DNA from 2 places in the Brucella pseudogrignonensis genome. Region 2 is predicted to be linked to the other one. Evidence: predicted binding sites of a transcription regulator. Region 2 holds the regulator's gene; the other holds the start of a gene.

Region 1 (7,515 bases), on a different contig from region 2:
ATCTTGGCAATGGTCCAATGCGCTTTAATGAGCTGCGCCGCACGGTGAACGGTATTTCTCAGAAAATGCTGACGACAACGCTGCGCAATCTGGAGCGGGACGGGTTTGTCTCGCGAACTGTTTTCCCGACGATCCCGCCCAAGGTGGAATATGAACTGACGGAATTGGGGCGCGATTTGCTGAAGCCTGTCCGTGCTTTGGGTGAATGGGCCATTGCCAATGAAGCGAATGTCATGATGGCGCGGGTGCGTTATGACGCGCGTGCGTCGGGCCGCGATTATAATCAGGCTGAAGCTGCGGAATGAGCAGTCGATGAGCCTTATAGTGTAAAAGTGGAAAGGCAGGCTCGCGCCTGCCTTTCCTGTTGCCTGAGACAGGACTTCCAAAGTGCGGGGGCAAACAGGAAGTCCATCTCGTATCGATAGCGATTGACCATGAAAACTGCAGAATGTAAATCAGAAAATGCTAAAATAATCGCAGCTTCCTTAGTAAAGCCTGCGATAGGTAAATTTTCTATAAATCACAAAGAGTTACACAATGTAAGAAAAGCAATCGAAGACTGCTTTTCTCCCAATTTTATACCTTAAATCTTGTTCGTCACTTGCTGTGTGAAGAAGTGCCGAGTTTTAAAAAAGGCATAAAAAAACCTCCGGCCCAGACCGAAGGTTTTTCTTTTACAAGCCGTATTGTCGCGGCCGCACAGGCGAAGTCGCCTGTGCTGCGCAATACTCGGATGGATTTCTTAGAAATCCATGCCGCCCATGCCGCCCATACCGCCAGGCATGCCAGCAGGAGCTGCATCCTTCTTAGGCAGTTCAGCAATCATGGCTTCAGTCGTGATCAGGAGACCAGCAACCGATGCTGCATTCTGCAGAGCGGTGCGAACAACCTTAACCGGGTCAACAACGCCAGCCTTGATCAGGTCGCCGAATTCGCCATTGGCTGTGTTGTAGCCATAGGTGTCCGAGCCGTTTTCAAGGATCTTGCCAACGATAACCGAAGCTTCTTCACCAGCATTGGTCGTGATCTGGCGAGCAGGAGCCTGCAGAGCGCGACGAACGATGTTGATGCCAGCTTCCTGGTCAGGGTTTGCACCCTTAGCAGCGATCTGCGACGAAGCGCGGAGCAGAGCAGTACCACCACCAGCAACAATACCTTCTTCAACCGCAGCGCGGGTTGCGTTCAGGGCGTCGTCAACGCGGTCCTTCTTTTCCTTAACTTCGATTTCAGTTGCACCGCCAACGCGGATAACTGCAACGCCACCAGCGAGCTTAGCAAGACGTTCCTGAAGCTTTTCGCGGTCGTAGTCAGAAGTGGTTTCTTCAACCTGCTGCTTGATCTGCGAAACGCGTGCGTCGATTTCAGCCTTCTGGCCTGCACCATCAACGATCGTGGTGTTTTCCTTGGTGATCGAAACTTTCTTCGCACGGCCGAGCATGTCGAGCGTAACGGTTTCAAGCTTGATGCCGAGATCTTCGGAGATAACCTGACCGCCGGTGAGGATCGCGATGTCTTCGAGCATTGCCTTGCGGCGATCGCCGAAGCCAGGAGCCTTAACAGCAGCAATCTTCAGGCCGCCACGCAGCTTGTTGACAACGAGTGTTGCAAGCGCTTCGCCTTCTACGTCTTCAGCGATGATGACGAGTGGCTTCGATGTCTGAACAACAGCTTCGAGCACTGGCAGAAGAGCCTGCAGGTTCGAAAGCTTCTTTTCGTGCAGAAGGATGTATGCGTCTTCGAGATCAGCAACCATCTTGTCTGGGTTGGTGACGAAGTATGGCGACAGGTAGCCGCGGTCGAACTGCATGCCTTCAACGACTTCGAGTTCGGTTTCAGCGGTCTTGGCTTCTTCAACCGTGATCACGCCTTCGTTGCCGACTTTCTGCATCGCTTCAGCGATCATCTTGCCGATTTCGGCTTCGCCGTTAGCGGAGATGGTGCCAACCTGAGCAACTTCTTCCGAAGTGTTGATCTTCTTGGCCTTGCCGAGAAGGTTTGCAACAACTTCAGTGACTGCGAGGTCGATACCGCGCTTCAGGTCCATCGGGTTCATGCCGGCAGCAACAGCTTTTGCGCCTTCCTGAACGATAGCCTGGCCGAGAACCGTCGCAGTGGTCGTGCCGTCACCGGCAGTGTCGTTAGTCTTGGAAGCAACTTCGCGCAGCATCTGTGCGCCCATGTTTTCGAACTTGTCTTCGAGTTCGATTTCCTTAGCGACCGATACGCCGTCCTTGGTGATGCGTGGAGCGCCGAAGGACTTGTCGATAACAACGTTACGACCCTTAGGGCCGAGCGTTACCTTAACAGCGTCAGCGAGGATATCGACGCCGCGCAGCATCTTTTCGCGCGCTGTGCGACCGAACTTTACGTCTTTAGCAGCCATTTTACTCTCCTGGGAAATGTCCCGGTCAGATTATGGTGAATTGAAATTCAGGCGGTAACTAAACTCTGGCTTCGCCGATACCGGCGCGAGCCCGAAAAATTAGCCAACGATGCCCAAAATGTCGGATTCTTTCATGATCAGCAGATCTTCGCCGCCGATCTTAACTTCTGTGCCCGACCATTTGCCGAACAGAACCTTGTCGCCAGCCTTCACTTCGAGAGCGATCAGCTTGCCTGCTTCGTCACGAGCGCCAGCGCCAACAGCGACGATTTCGCCTTCCTGTGGCTTTTCTTTAGCGGTGTCCGGGATGATGATCCCGCCAGCGGTCTTAGCTTCCGATTCAACGCGACGAACGACGACGCGGTCATGAAGCGGGCGGAACTTGATATCAGCCATGGTATAACCCTTGGTGTTATAGACGTTGAACCCTGTTAACGGATCGAACCGATCCGCGCTTGTTAGCACTCGATCTATCTGAGTGCTAACGTACCCAAGAGATAGAATTGGTCTTATTCTTTGTCAAGGATCGTTGCCGTTTTTTGACGAAAGCAAAAAATAATTTTTGCTTAATGGAGATTTCGCGCTGTGAAAGCCCGATGGCGTCGCATGTGGGGACTATACTGGCGTGTGGCAAGGCAGGCGGAAAAATATCCACCAACCCATGGCTACTTGCAGGGTTATGGTCAGGAATCGGTCAGTTTGGTTAACGATGTCTGTGCCCGGTCAAGCCTGATGGGGGAAGGCCAGGATTGAACACAATCCGTTCATTTGGACGCAGAGCGTTGCAAGCGTGGTGACAGAGCGGGCTCATTCTTGTAGAGGAAACCGCATGGTGCGCTTGCGCATTGTCCGACTTAACCGGCAAGAGGCCGGACCCAGCATATTGAGGAAAACAATGAAGCTGCCTGAACGCCTGGACGATCTGACGGATGGATATGATGCGATCTTCTGTGATGTCTGGGGTGTTTTGCACAATGGCGAAGTGGCTTTTGCAACTGCGGTCGCAGCACTCAAGCGCGCGCGCGCCAAGGGCATTACGGTTATTCTGGTTACCAATGCACCGCGTCCGTTTGGCAGCGTGATCGCACAGATGACGCTGCTTGGCGTGCCGGAAGACGCCTACGACCGTGTTGTTACATCTGGCGATGTCACCCGCGATCTGATTGTCGAAGGCCCGCGCAAGATTTTCCATATCGGCAGCGAGCGCGAATTGGCGATCTACGAAGGCCTCGATGTCGAACTGGTCGAAGAGTTTGAAGCCGCTGGTGTCGTCTGTACCGGACTTTATGATGACGAAACCGAAACACCAGAAAATTACGCGGAATTGCTTCAACGCCTTCGCTCACGCAACCTGCCTCTGATTTGCGCAAATCCCGATATTATGGTTGAGCGCGGTCCGCGACTCATCTGGTGCGCGGGTGCGCTGGCGCGTGAATATAGCCAGCTCGGCGGTCGCACACTGATTGCCGGCAAGCCGCATCGTCCGATTTATGAAGCGGCTTCAAAGGCGGTCGAGGAAATTCGTGGTCGTCCCGTTGATAAGTCCCGTATACTGGGCATCGGCGATGGTGTGCTGACAGACGTAAAGGGCGCTGCGGATTACGGTCTTGACGTACTCTATATTTCCGGGGGCGTTCATGCTGCCGATTATACGTTGGATGGGAATGTTGATCTCGAGAGAATGACTGCTTTCCTGCAAAAACATGGACATTCTCCAATCGCCTCGCTTTATGCTCTTGTCTGATACCTGTTTCGAGAATCTGCTTCGATCATGACAAAATCTGCTTTTCAGCGTCTTTCAGGAACAGATGCATTGCCGCCTACGCTGCGTAATTGCGTGGTGGCGATTGGCAACTTCGATGGTGTTCATCGCGGTCATCAGGCTGTCCTTGAACGCGCGCTGGAATTGGCAGATCGCGATAATTTGCCCGCAGTGGTGCTGACCTTTGAGCCGCATCCGCGCAGTTTCTTTAAGCCTGATGAGCCGGTCGAGCGGTTAACTGATGCTGCCGAAAAAGCGGAAATCCTTCGGTTCATGGGTTTTAACGCCGTGGTCGAGCAGCCGTTTACGGCTGAGTTCTCGGGCCAGTCCGCTGAGGATTTTGTGCGTAATATCCTCGTCGATCGGCTGCATGCCAGCCGTGTCGTGACTGGCTACGATTTTCATTTCGGTAAAGGTCGGCGCGGTACACCGCAATTTTTGGAGCAAGCTGGGCAGTCTTCGGGCTTCAGCGTATCTCTTGTGGACGCATTTAGCGACGAGGGGGGCAACCTCGTTTCCTCGACGCGTGTTCGCTCGCTCTTATGCGCTGGCGAAGTGTCAGAGGCGGCGGGCCTGCTTGGTTATCGCTATCGTGTGAGTGGCGAAGTCATCCATGGTCAGAAGCTTGGCCGCACCCTTGGTTTTCCGACCGCTAACATGGTGATCGACGATCATGTCAGTCTGAAGCACGGTATTTACGCTGTGCGGTTCCGCCGAGCAGATGGCGTACTGCATGACGGCGTTGCCAGCTTTGGCCGACGTCCAACAGTGGCAAGCGATGGCAAGCCGCTGCTTGAAACCTTTGTTTTTGATTTCACCGGCGATCTCTATGGAGAAATCGTTGAAGTGTCGTTCTTCGGCTATTTGCGCGGTGAAGTGAAATTCGATGGCCTTGATCCGCTGATTGCGCAGATGAAGCGCGACGAAGAAGAATCACGCGCGATTTTGGCGGGTGCAAAACCTTTGTCAGAACTGGATCGACTTCTGTCATTTCCAGCATATTAGTGTTTACTTGCAACACTTGGATAAATATGTGCTGATGTTTCTACCTTTGATTTAAGTTTAATTTTACATATTCCGTTCAACAGTAATAAATATCCTTAAATTTTATGGGGAACTGTTTTCGGAGTTTCATGTGACGCGTATTGTCTCTCTCGCCTTTGTTACAGGCGCCGCATTGTTCGTTGGTCCTCTTTCGGTCATTGCCGCAGATATGCAGCAGACAGATGTTTATGTGACTCAGGAAGTGAAGCCTGCCCGTAAATATCCATGGTCGGGCGATTGGTATCTCAAGATCGGCGCAGCCGGAATGATTGCGCCGAAGTTTGAGGGATCAAACAAGTACCGCTTTTCAGGACAACCATTGATTTCTCTTGGCCGTCAGGGTGAAGCAGAGCGTTTTTCATCGCGCAATGACAATGCGGCCTTTGCTTTCATCGATACGGATCGTTTCCGTGCCGGTGCAGTCGGCAAGCTGATGTTCAAGCGAGATACCGATATTGACGGTCTGCATGAAACGAAATTTGGTGGTGAAGCCGGTGGTTTCGTTGATGTCTATCCAACCGACTGGCTGCGCGTTCGCGGCGAAGTGCGCCACGGTATCCGTGCGCATAAGGGCGTTGTTGCCGATATTGCGGCGGATGCGTTTTATGACGTGACGCCAGTTGTGCGCGTTTCGGCTGGACCGCGCGCTACCTTCGCTTCCAAAGATTATATGCGCACTTACTATGGTGTGACGGCTGAAGAAGCTGTGGCTTCTGGCCTGAAAGAATATCGCCCGGGCGGCGGTTGGGAATCAGTCGGCGTTGGAGGTGCTGTTACCTGGCGCGCAACTGACAAGATCGATACGAGTCTTTTTGCAGAATATAATCGTCTTCAGGATAAAGCCAAAAACTCCAGCATCGTGAAAGATCATGGTTCGCCGAACCAGTTCACAGTCGGCGTATCTGCGACCTATCGTTTCGATTTCTCGCTGGATTGATCAAACTAAGCCAATCTGTAAAGTTTTCAATCTGTGAAGTTTATTGGGGCAGGGCTGCAAGTTTATTGCGCCCTGCCTCTTTATTCCTGCGAAGGTCATTGCTAAAAGCGTGCTCATGATGACGGATTTTCGGCAAATTATTGCGGCCATACGAATTATTGGCCCGGCCTTCCTCTAAGCCTTGATGGCGTTGCGTGAATTGCAATGCATGGCAGGAAGGTCCGGGAACGACCGGCTATGCCTCGCAACTTTCTAAATATTCAAGCATTTTCACCCGCCACATTGCCGTGCGGGATTACAGGCAAATGATAAAATGACCGACACGACCGCTAAGATCGATTATTCCAAGACGCTCAATCTTCCGCAGACCGAATTTCCGATGCGCGCAGGCTTGCCAGCTCGCGAGCCGCTTTTTGTGCAGCGCTGGGAGGAAATGAACCTCTACAAGAAGCTACGCGAAGATGCGAAAGACCGTCCGCTTTATGTTCTGCATGATGGCCCTCCATATGCAAACGGCAATATCCATATCGGCCATGCGCTGAACAAAATCCTCAAGGACGTCATCACGCGCTCTTTCCAGATGCGCGGCTTCAACTCGAATTATGTGCCAGGCTGGGATTGCCATGGCCTGCCGATCGAATGGAAGATCGAAGAAAAATATCGCGCGCAGGGCAAGAACAAAGACGAAGTCGCAATCAACGAGTTCCGCAAGGAATGCCGTGATTTTGCAGCTGGCTGGATCAAGGTTCAGTCTGAAGAGTTTAAACGTCTCGCAATCTGCGGCGATTTTGAAAATCCCTACACCACGATGAACTTCCATGCGGAAGCCCGTATCGCAGGCGAACTCTTGAAGTTCGCAGCCTCCGGTCAGCTCTATCGTGGTTCAAAACCTGTCATGTGGTCGGTGGTCGAACGTACAGCGCTGGCAGAAGCTGAAGTTGAATATCACGACATTGAGTCGGATATGATCTGGGTTAAGTTCCCGGTCGCAGGCACGAATGATCTTTCTGGAAGCTCTGTGGTTATCTGGACGACGACTCCATGGACCATTCCGGGCAACCGTGCGGTTTCCTATTCAAACCGCGTTGCTTATGGCCTTTATGAAGTCGTTGCTGCTGAAAATGATTTCGGCCCGCAGGCCGGAGAAAAGCTGATCTTTGGCGATAAGCTCGCTGAAGAATGCGCAAAGAAGGCGAAGCTTGAATTCAAGCGTTTACGGGATGTGTCGTTCGAAGAATTGGGCGCAGTTACACTCCATCATCCGCTCAAAGGCTTTGCCGGTGGATATGAGTTCGTGGTTCCTCTTATCTCTGGCGATCATGTCACCGATGATGCCGGTACGGGCTTTGTACACACGGCACCGAGCCATGGCCGCGAAGACTTTGAAGC
Region 2 (7,515 bases):
GCTTCACGCGCATCGCCAAACACATCAGCCATATCGGCAAGCGTCGCGGCGGCACGATTGGGTGATTCATAGAACACCAGCGTTGCGTCGATATTCTTGAGGCTTTCGAGCTTGGAGGTTTTCTGGCCGTGTTTGACCGGCAGAAAGCCGCAGAACATGAAAGCATCAGTCGGAAGCCCGGAAGCAGCAAGGGCTGCAAGAAGTGCGGAAGCGCCCGGAACCGGCACTACGCGAATACCTGCCTCACGCGCTTCACCCACAAGCCGGAAACCGGGATCGGACACAAGCGGCGTTCCAGCATCGGAAACCAGCGCCACGCTCTTGCCAGCCTGCAAGGCTGCAATCAGCTTTGCGCCTGCTTCGGCAGCATTATGCTCGTGATAGCTGATCGGGCGGCGCGCAATGCCGTAGCGATCCAGCAAGACACGGGTCACGCGGGTATCTTCACAGGCAACAATGTCGGCACTTGCCAGCACTTCCAGCCCGCGCAGCGTCATGTCGCCAAGATTGCCGATAGGTGTCGAGACGATATAGAGCGCGGGTTCAATTGGGCGCGCACGCTGGGCGGTGCCACCGACAACAAATTCGCGTTTCTGCTCGTCCAAAAATTCGCTCATCTAAATTCCTTCTTTTCGCATGTCGTTATCGGGAAACCGGTTCCCACTTTTCCGCGACATGCGCTAAGCAGCCAGATCGGCCACGAGTGCATCAAGCACCAGCGAACCATCCGGCGTTGCACGGATGAAAGTACCATCCATCTTTTCAATCATGCCTGATGCAATCAGCCGTTCAAGGCGCTTGCGATCAATATCATGTCCCGTCAGCCGCTGATAACGCGCAAGATCGATGCCTTCGCGCAGCCGCAGCCCCATCATCAGGAACTCATCGCCTTCCTGATTGCCATTGAGATATTCTTCTTCAATGATGCCGTGACCGTTGGTCTCGACCTTTTCGAGCCATGTTTCGGGATGCTTTTCGGTCATTGTAACCGTGCGCGTGCCGTTCTCGACAAAACGCCCATGCGCACCGGGACCGATGCCAACATATTGCCCATAACGCCAGTAAACCAGATTGTGCTGGGACTCGCGTCCCGGCACAGCATGATTTGAAATCTCATAGGCAGGCAGGCCGTGTTCTGCCGTGATCTTCTGCGTCTCTTCATAAAGAGCCGCAGCATGATCCGGCTCTGGCGTAGTCAACTTTCCAGCCTTCCAGAGATTATAGAACTGCGTGCCTTCCTCAATCGTCAATTGATAGAGCGATAGATGATCGGCAGCCAGATCAATGGCTTCTTTCAGCTCTTCGCGCCATGCCTCAATCGTCTGGTTGGGCCGCGCATAGATCAAATCAAACGATAACCGTGGGAAAATCTCACGCGCCAGCCGGATTGCGGCCTTGGCCTCATCGACCGAATGCATGCGTCCGAGACGACGCAGATCAGGGGCGTTCAGCGCCTGAATGCCGAGCGAGACGCGATTAACACCCGCCGCGCGATAGCCGCGAAAACGATCTGCTTCCACGCTTGTCGGGTTGGCTTCCAGCGTCACTTCAATATCAGGAGCAACCGACCAGCGCGCGGCAATGCCATCCAGCAGACTGCCAACCGTCGAAGGCTGCATGAGCGATGGCGTGCCGCCGCCCAAAAAGATACTCGTGACAGTACGCGAACCTGTGCGGGCGCGCAGTGTGTCCATCTCGCGATTAAAGGCGGCCGCAAAGCGATCCTGATCAACCGGTTGATGACGTACATGGCTGTTGAAGTCGCAATAGGGGCATTTGGCCAAACAAAACGGCCAATGCACATAAACACCAAACGCGGTTTCTCCGTCCGCGCGTGCAATCGGCAAAATATCAGCGGATGGAGAAAAGTGATGGTTCATTCGAGCTCATCCGAAACAACACCAAGCGCCTTTTCAGCAAACAGCTTGAAAGCACGTGCACGATGCGAAAGTGCGGACGCATCGCCCGGCTTCCAGCCATGCTTTTCATCAGCAGTCATTTCACCAAAGGTCTTTTCGTAGCCTTCCGGCTTGAAAACCGGGTCATAGCCAAAACCAATATCGCCGCGCGGAGGCCAGATCAGCGTGCCTTCCACTTCACCGCGATAATATTGAGCTTCGCCATCCGGCCATGCAAGGCAGATGACCGAAACAAAACGCGCCTTACGCTGGTCCGGTGTGGTTGCACCCTTTTCCTGCAAAAGATCTTCAACCTTCTGCATCGCCATATTAAAATCACGCGTGCCGTCTTCGGTCTCCGCCCAGTCAGCCGTGTAAACGCCCGGATCGCCGTCCAGTGCATCAACCATCAGGCCGGAATCATCAGACAGAGATGGCAGGCCGGTTGCCTTCGCAGCAGCGAATGCTTTGATGTAAGCGTTTTCCTCGAAAGTCGTTCCGGTTTCTTCCGGTTCCGGCAAGCCAAGAGCCGCAACAAAACTGACCTCAAAGCCAAAGGGCGCAATCAGTCCATCGAACTCACGCAACTTTCCTGCATTGTGCGATGCGACGATCAGTTTGCCTTTTTCAAGGTGTCTCATTTCAGTTCTACCTTTTTACGCGTGATCTTATCCGAAAACCGATACCCACTTTTCGGGATCATGCTTTAACTCCAAAGTTTCGGCTCGGCGAATTCCAGCGAGTTGCCAGAAGGATCGCGAAAATAAATCGAACGCGCACCATTCGGCCATTCGAAACCGGCCTCGATAGCAATGTTGTGCTTTTCGAGATAGCTGCGCCAATCATCGATTTCATGATGTGAGGCAGCAAAACATATATGTCCCGGACCCGCAGCCCCATGTGGTGGCACCGGCAGCGACCCCGGCAGAGGTGGTTTTAGCGTTTCTTCCGCTTTGAACAACAGCAAGATGCCGTCACCACAGCGGAAGAATGCATTGCGTTCGCTCACCTTGCCCACCGGCTCAAGCCCGATAATGTCGCGATAAAACGCAATCGCTTCAGCAACATCACGAACATAGAGCGCGGTTTCAAGAATGCGGGTTGCCTGCATCGTCTAGCCTCTCACAAACAGGAGAAGCCCCAAACTATCAGGCAAATGCTGCCTTCTGCAACTCGACGAGCTGTTGAATGCCGCTGCGGGCAAGCTTCATGAGAGCCGCAAACTCTTCTTCCGAGAATGGCGCACCTTCAGCCGTGCCCTGAATTTCGACAATGCCGCCCTTGCCGGTCATCACGAAATTGCTGTCGGTTTCAGCAGCCGAATCTTCAGCATAGTCAAGATCAAGCACAGGCTGGCCTTCATAGATACCGCACGAAATGGCCGCGATATGGTCTTTGAGCACTTTTTCGATGCGGATCATCTGACGTGCTTCCATCCAGCGCAGGCAATCATGCAAGGCGACAAAACCACCGGTAATCGCAGCCGTCCGTGTACCGCCATCAGCCTGAATGACATCGCAGTCAACCGTGATCTGGTATTCGCCCAATGCCTGAAGGTCGACGACAGCGCGCAGCGAGCGGCCGATCAGACGCTGGATTTCCTGCGTGCGGCCACCCTGCTTGCCGGCTGCTGCTTCGCGGCGCATACGGTCGCCGGTCGAGCGTGGCAGCATGCCATACTCCGCTGTGACCCAGCCTTTGCCGGAATTGCGCATCCAGCCCGGAACCTTTTCCTCTAAGCTTGCGGTGCAAAGAACGTGGGTGTCACCGAACTTTACGAGGCATGAGCCTTCTGCATGTTTGGAGACGCCGCGCTCGAAAGAGACGGCACGCATTTCATCAGCAGCGCGCTTGGATGGACGCATTGTATTTCCTCAATTCGTTTTTCGTTGCGGCTTTTTAGGCTTGTCGTGCAGGAATGGAAAGGAATTTCGCATGATCCTTCAAGAGAGATGTTGAGAGAACTGTCATTATTGGCGCAAAGCCTTTGACGCCTTGGGTTGTGCGCTTATATTTATAGCATGCAATTCAGAGGCTTCGCTCTAAGACCATGATCAAATCACCGGAACATCAGCTGCTTAATTCGCTCGACCAGCGGTCACGCGATATTTTCCGACTGATTGTTGACAGCTATCTCAATGATGGTGATCCGGTCGGCTCCCGCAATCTATCGCGCCTGTTGCCGCACAGTCTTTCCCCTGCGACCATCCGCAATGTGATGAGCGATCTGGAGCAACTCGGTCTCATTTATGCTCCGCATATTTCTGCCGGGCGTCTGCCAACGCAGATAGGGCTTCGTTTCTTCGTCGATGCTTTTATGGAAGTGGGCGATCTGCGCGCTGATGAACGCACATCGATTGAAGCACAGGTGCGCTCGGCGGGGATGAACAATTCGGTCGAAAGCGTTTTGACAGAAGCCAGCCAGGTTCTGTCTGGCCTGTCGCGCGGCGCGGGCCTTGTGCTTGCCACCAAAACAGAGGGTGCGCTCAAGCATATCGAATTTGTGCGTCTTGAACCCACCCGCGCATTGGCAGTTCTCGTCATGCAGAATGGCGATGTGGAAAACCGCGTTATCAATCTGCCAGTCGGAATTTCTGCGTCGCAGTTGGTGGAAGCATCGAACTTTCTCAATGCGCATATTCACGGGCATACGCTTTCGGAAGCAAAATCGGAACTCGAAAAGCTTTCGCAAGAAACCAGACAGGAACTCGATCAGCTTTCACAAGAACTGGTGGAGCAAGGCATCGCCGTCTGGAGTGGCGCGGGGTCTGACCAACCCGCGCGTTTGATTGTTCGTGGCCGCGCCAATCTGCTTGAGAACATTCATGCTCAGGAAGATATTGAACGCCTGCGTCATCTGTTTGATGATCTCGAAACAAAAGACGGCATGATTCAGCTGCTTGATCTGGCTGAATCGGGTTCGGGCGTGCGAATCTTTATCGGTTCGGAAAACAAATTGTTCTCTCTCTCAGGCTCTTCTCTGGTAGTGGCGCCCTATCGCGATAGTGAACAGCGCGTTGTTGGTGCGCTTGGCGTGATCGGCCCGACCCGACTTAACTATGCGCGCATCGTGCCGATGGTCGATTACACAGCGCAAATTGTATCGCGATTGTTGCGTTAAGTTGTAAGACTTAACAAGGCTAACAAATTAGACCTTGATTTTAGCGCCGCGAAACTCGATATCCGGCTCAAACACACTTCAAGACGGAAGACACAAAATGGCTGATGAAAAAAACACACCGGAAACCCCCGATCTTGAGCAGCGCGATATCAACAATCCTCGTGATCGTGATGCGCTGAAGCGTGCTGCCGACGATTTTCTGAAAAGCCGCAAAGCGGAAGCGCGCGCTGAGGTCGAAGAAGAGAATGTTGACGCGGAGAACCTCGCTGCCAACACCATTGCTGCGCTTGAGGCAGACAATGCAGAACTGAAAGACCAGATGTTGCGTCTGGTTGCTGAAATGGAAAACCTGCGCAAGCGCACACAGCGCGATGTGCAGGACGCACGCAGCTATGCAGTTACCAATTTTGCCCGTGACATGCTGTTGGTGTCCGACAATTTGCGCCGCGCACAGGATGCGATCCCTGCGGATGCACTGGAAAGTGACGCAAATCTGAAATCACTCGCCGAAGGCGTGGAAATGACCGAGCGCGCGATGCTGCAGGCATTGGAACGCCACGGCGTAACGAAGCTCGATCCTGAAGGCCAGAAGTTCGATCCAAACTTCCATCAGGCGATGTTTGAAGTTCCGAATCCGGAGCTTCCAAACAACACCGTTGTTCAGGTTGTTCAGGCGGGCTTTGCGATTGGTGATCGCGTGCTGCGGCCTGCGATGGTTGGCGTTTCCAAGGGTGGACCAAAGGTTGCTGCCGATGCGGCACCTGAAGGAAACGCCGAATAAACAGGCACTTCATTTTAAACATCGGAGAAAGAGCAGCGAGACGCCTCGCCGCTCTTTCTTTTTGTGTTTATTTCTCGAATATTGGCTCCAAAGAAGCCGGGAGGCCAGCGCGTGACGGTCTTTGATTTTGCAAATTTTGCAGGCGTTTTTGTCTTCGCGGCTACTGGGGCGCTTGCCGCCTCGCGCCGTCAGCTTGACATTATCGGCTTCATCTTCCTTGCAAATATAACCGGCATCGGTGGAGGAACCATCCGTGATCTGCTTCTTGGCGCACCGGTTTTCTGGGTGATCGAGCCGTTTTATCTGCTGGCAGGAACTTCAGCCGCAATCTTCGTTTATTTTACAGCGCATCTGGTTGAATCGCGCTACCGGCTGCTGCTCTGGTTTGATGCTATCGGCATGTCCGCCTATACGGTCGTTGGCGCAGCAAAAGGCCTGACACTCGGTTTCGGACCATCGGTTGCCATTGTCACCGGCATCTTCACCGCAACACTTGGCGGTATTTTGCGCGATATGGTCGCGGGTGAACCATCCGTACTGATGCGGCGTGAAATCTATGTGAGTGCGGCCCTTGCCGGTGCATGTCTTTATGTCTTGCTGGAGCGGTTCGGAATCGATCCCATTTATGCCGGAATTGCATCCGCACTGACTGCCTTCGTCGTGCGTGGCGGTGCGCTTTATTTCGGCTGGAACCTGCCCGTTTATAAAAGTCGTCCCGGTCGCACCGAGGAAGAGCTCAAGCGCGACCGGATTGTACCCTGATTAAATGAGCTTGGCCTGTGTTGCCACAGCCTTGAGGTCAATCAGCGGACGCGGCCCCATCTGCTGGATAATCATGCCAGCCGCGAGTGAACCAAGACGTGCGCAATCCTCGAGCGAACGATCCTTCGTATAGCCATAAAGGAATCCTGCGGCATAGAGATCGCCAGCGCCGGTGGTATCAATCAGTTCTTCAATCTCGATAGCAGGCACTTCAATTGTCTGCTCGGGCGTTACAACGACCGCGCCTTTTTCAGATCGTGTGACAATCGACAATTCACAATCCTTGCGGATCGCTTCGATTGCTTCATCAAGCGTCTTTGTCTGATACAGCGACTTGGCTTCGTCTTCATTGGCAAAAACAATATCGACCGTGCGGCTGCGCATCAGATCAAGAAATTCTTCACGATAGCGATCAACACAGAACGGATCAGAAAGGGTCATCGCGACCTTGCGGCCATGTTCATGCGCAATCTTGGAAGCGAGAACGATTGCTTCCTTGGCGCGTGGCGGATCCCAGAGGTAGCCTTCAAAATAGGTGACGCGTGCATCAGAAACTTTGGAACTCTCTACGTCTTCCGGCCCGAGTTCAACACAGGCACCAAGATAGGTGTTCATCGAACGCTCGCCGTCGCCGGTTACGAAAATCATCGAACGCGCGGTTGGACTCCCTTTTTCAAGTGGGCGTGTATCGAAAGCAACACCCTGTGCGCGAATGTCATGCGCAAAAACCCGGCCAAGATGATCTGTAGCGACCTTGCCAAAATAGGCAGATCGCCCGCCAAGGCTTGCAATGCCCGCAGCCGTATTGCCTGCGCTTCCGCCCGACATTTCCGTAACCTGACCGTTGATGCGGCTATAAAGCAGTTCTGCCCGATCGCCATCAATCAGGTTCATGGCGCCTTTGATGATGCCATTTGTTTCAAGAAATGCATCGTCGGTGCGCGAAATAATAT

What was found. Region 2 encodes HrcA, which represses chaperone genes, less so after heat shock. Its sites were predicted from a motif close to GTTAGCACTCNCNNNNNGNGAGTGCTAAC; they were not measured.
Positions count from the first base shown of each region.
Region 1: groES (co-chaperone GroES) is a predicted target of HrcA. The motif match lies at 2,841-2,869, and genes of this name have one in related genera.

Region 1 is NZ_JAVLAT010000002.1:168,388-175,902, reverse strand. It holds gene RI570_RS12185 (helix-turn-helix domain-containing protein) at 1-305, shown strand, start outside; gene groL (chaperonin GroEL) at 743-2,383, opposite strand; gene groES (co-chaperone GroES) at 2,483-2,779, opposite strand; gene RI570_RS12170 (TIGR01459 family HAD-type hydrolase) at 3,279-4,127, shown strand; gene RI570_RS12165 (bifunctional riboflavin kinase/FAD synthetase) at 4,155-5,150, shown strand; gene RI570_RS12160 (MipA/OmpV family protein) at 5,281-6,126, shown strand; gene ileS (isoleucine--tRNA ligase) at 6,440-7,515, shown strand, end outside.
Region 2 is NZ_JAVLAT010000001.1:1,578,084-1,585,598, reverse strand. It holds gene rsmI (16S rRNA (cytidine(1402)-2'-O)-methyltransferase) at 1-617, opposite strand, end outside; gene hemW (radical SAM family heme chaperone HemW) at 681-1,880, opposite strand; gene rdgB (RdgB/HAM1 family non-canonical purine NTP pyrophosphatase) at 1,877-2,539, opposite strand; gene RI570_RS07635 (VOC family protein) at 2,605-3,009, opposite strand; gene rph (ribonuclease PH) at 3,047-3,763, opposite strand; gene hrcA (heat-inducible transcriptional repressor HrcA) at 3,949-5,019, shown strand; gene grpE (nucleotide exchange factor GrpE) at 5,117-5,800, shown strand; gene RI570_RS07615 (trimeric intracellular cation channel family protein) at 5,912-6,562, shown strand; gene RI570_RS07610 (adenosine kinase) at 6,563-7,515, opposite strand, start outside.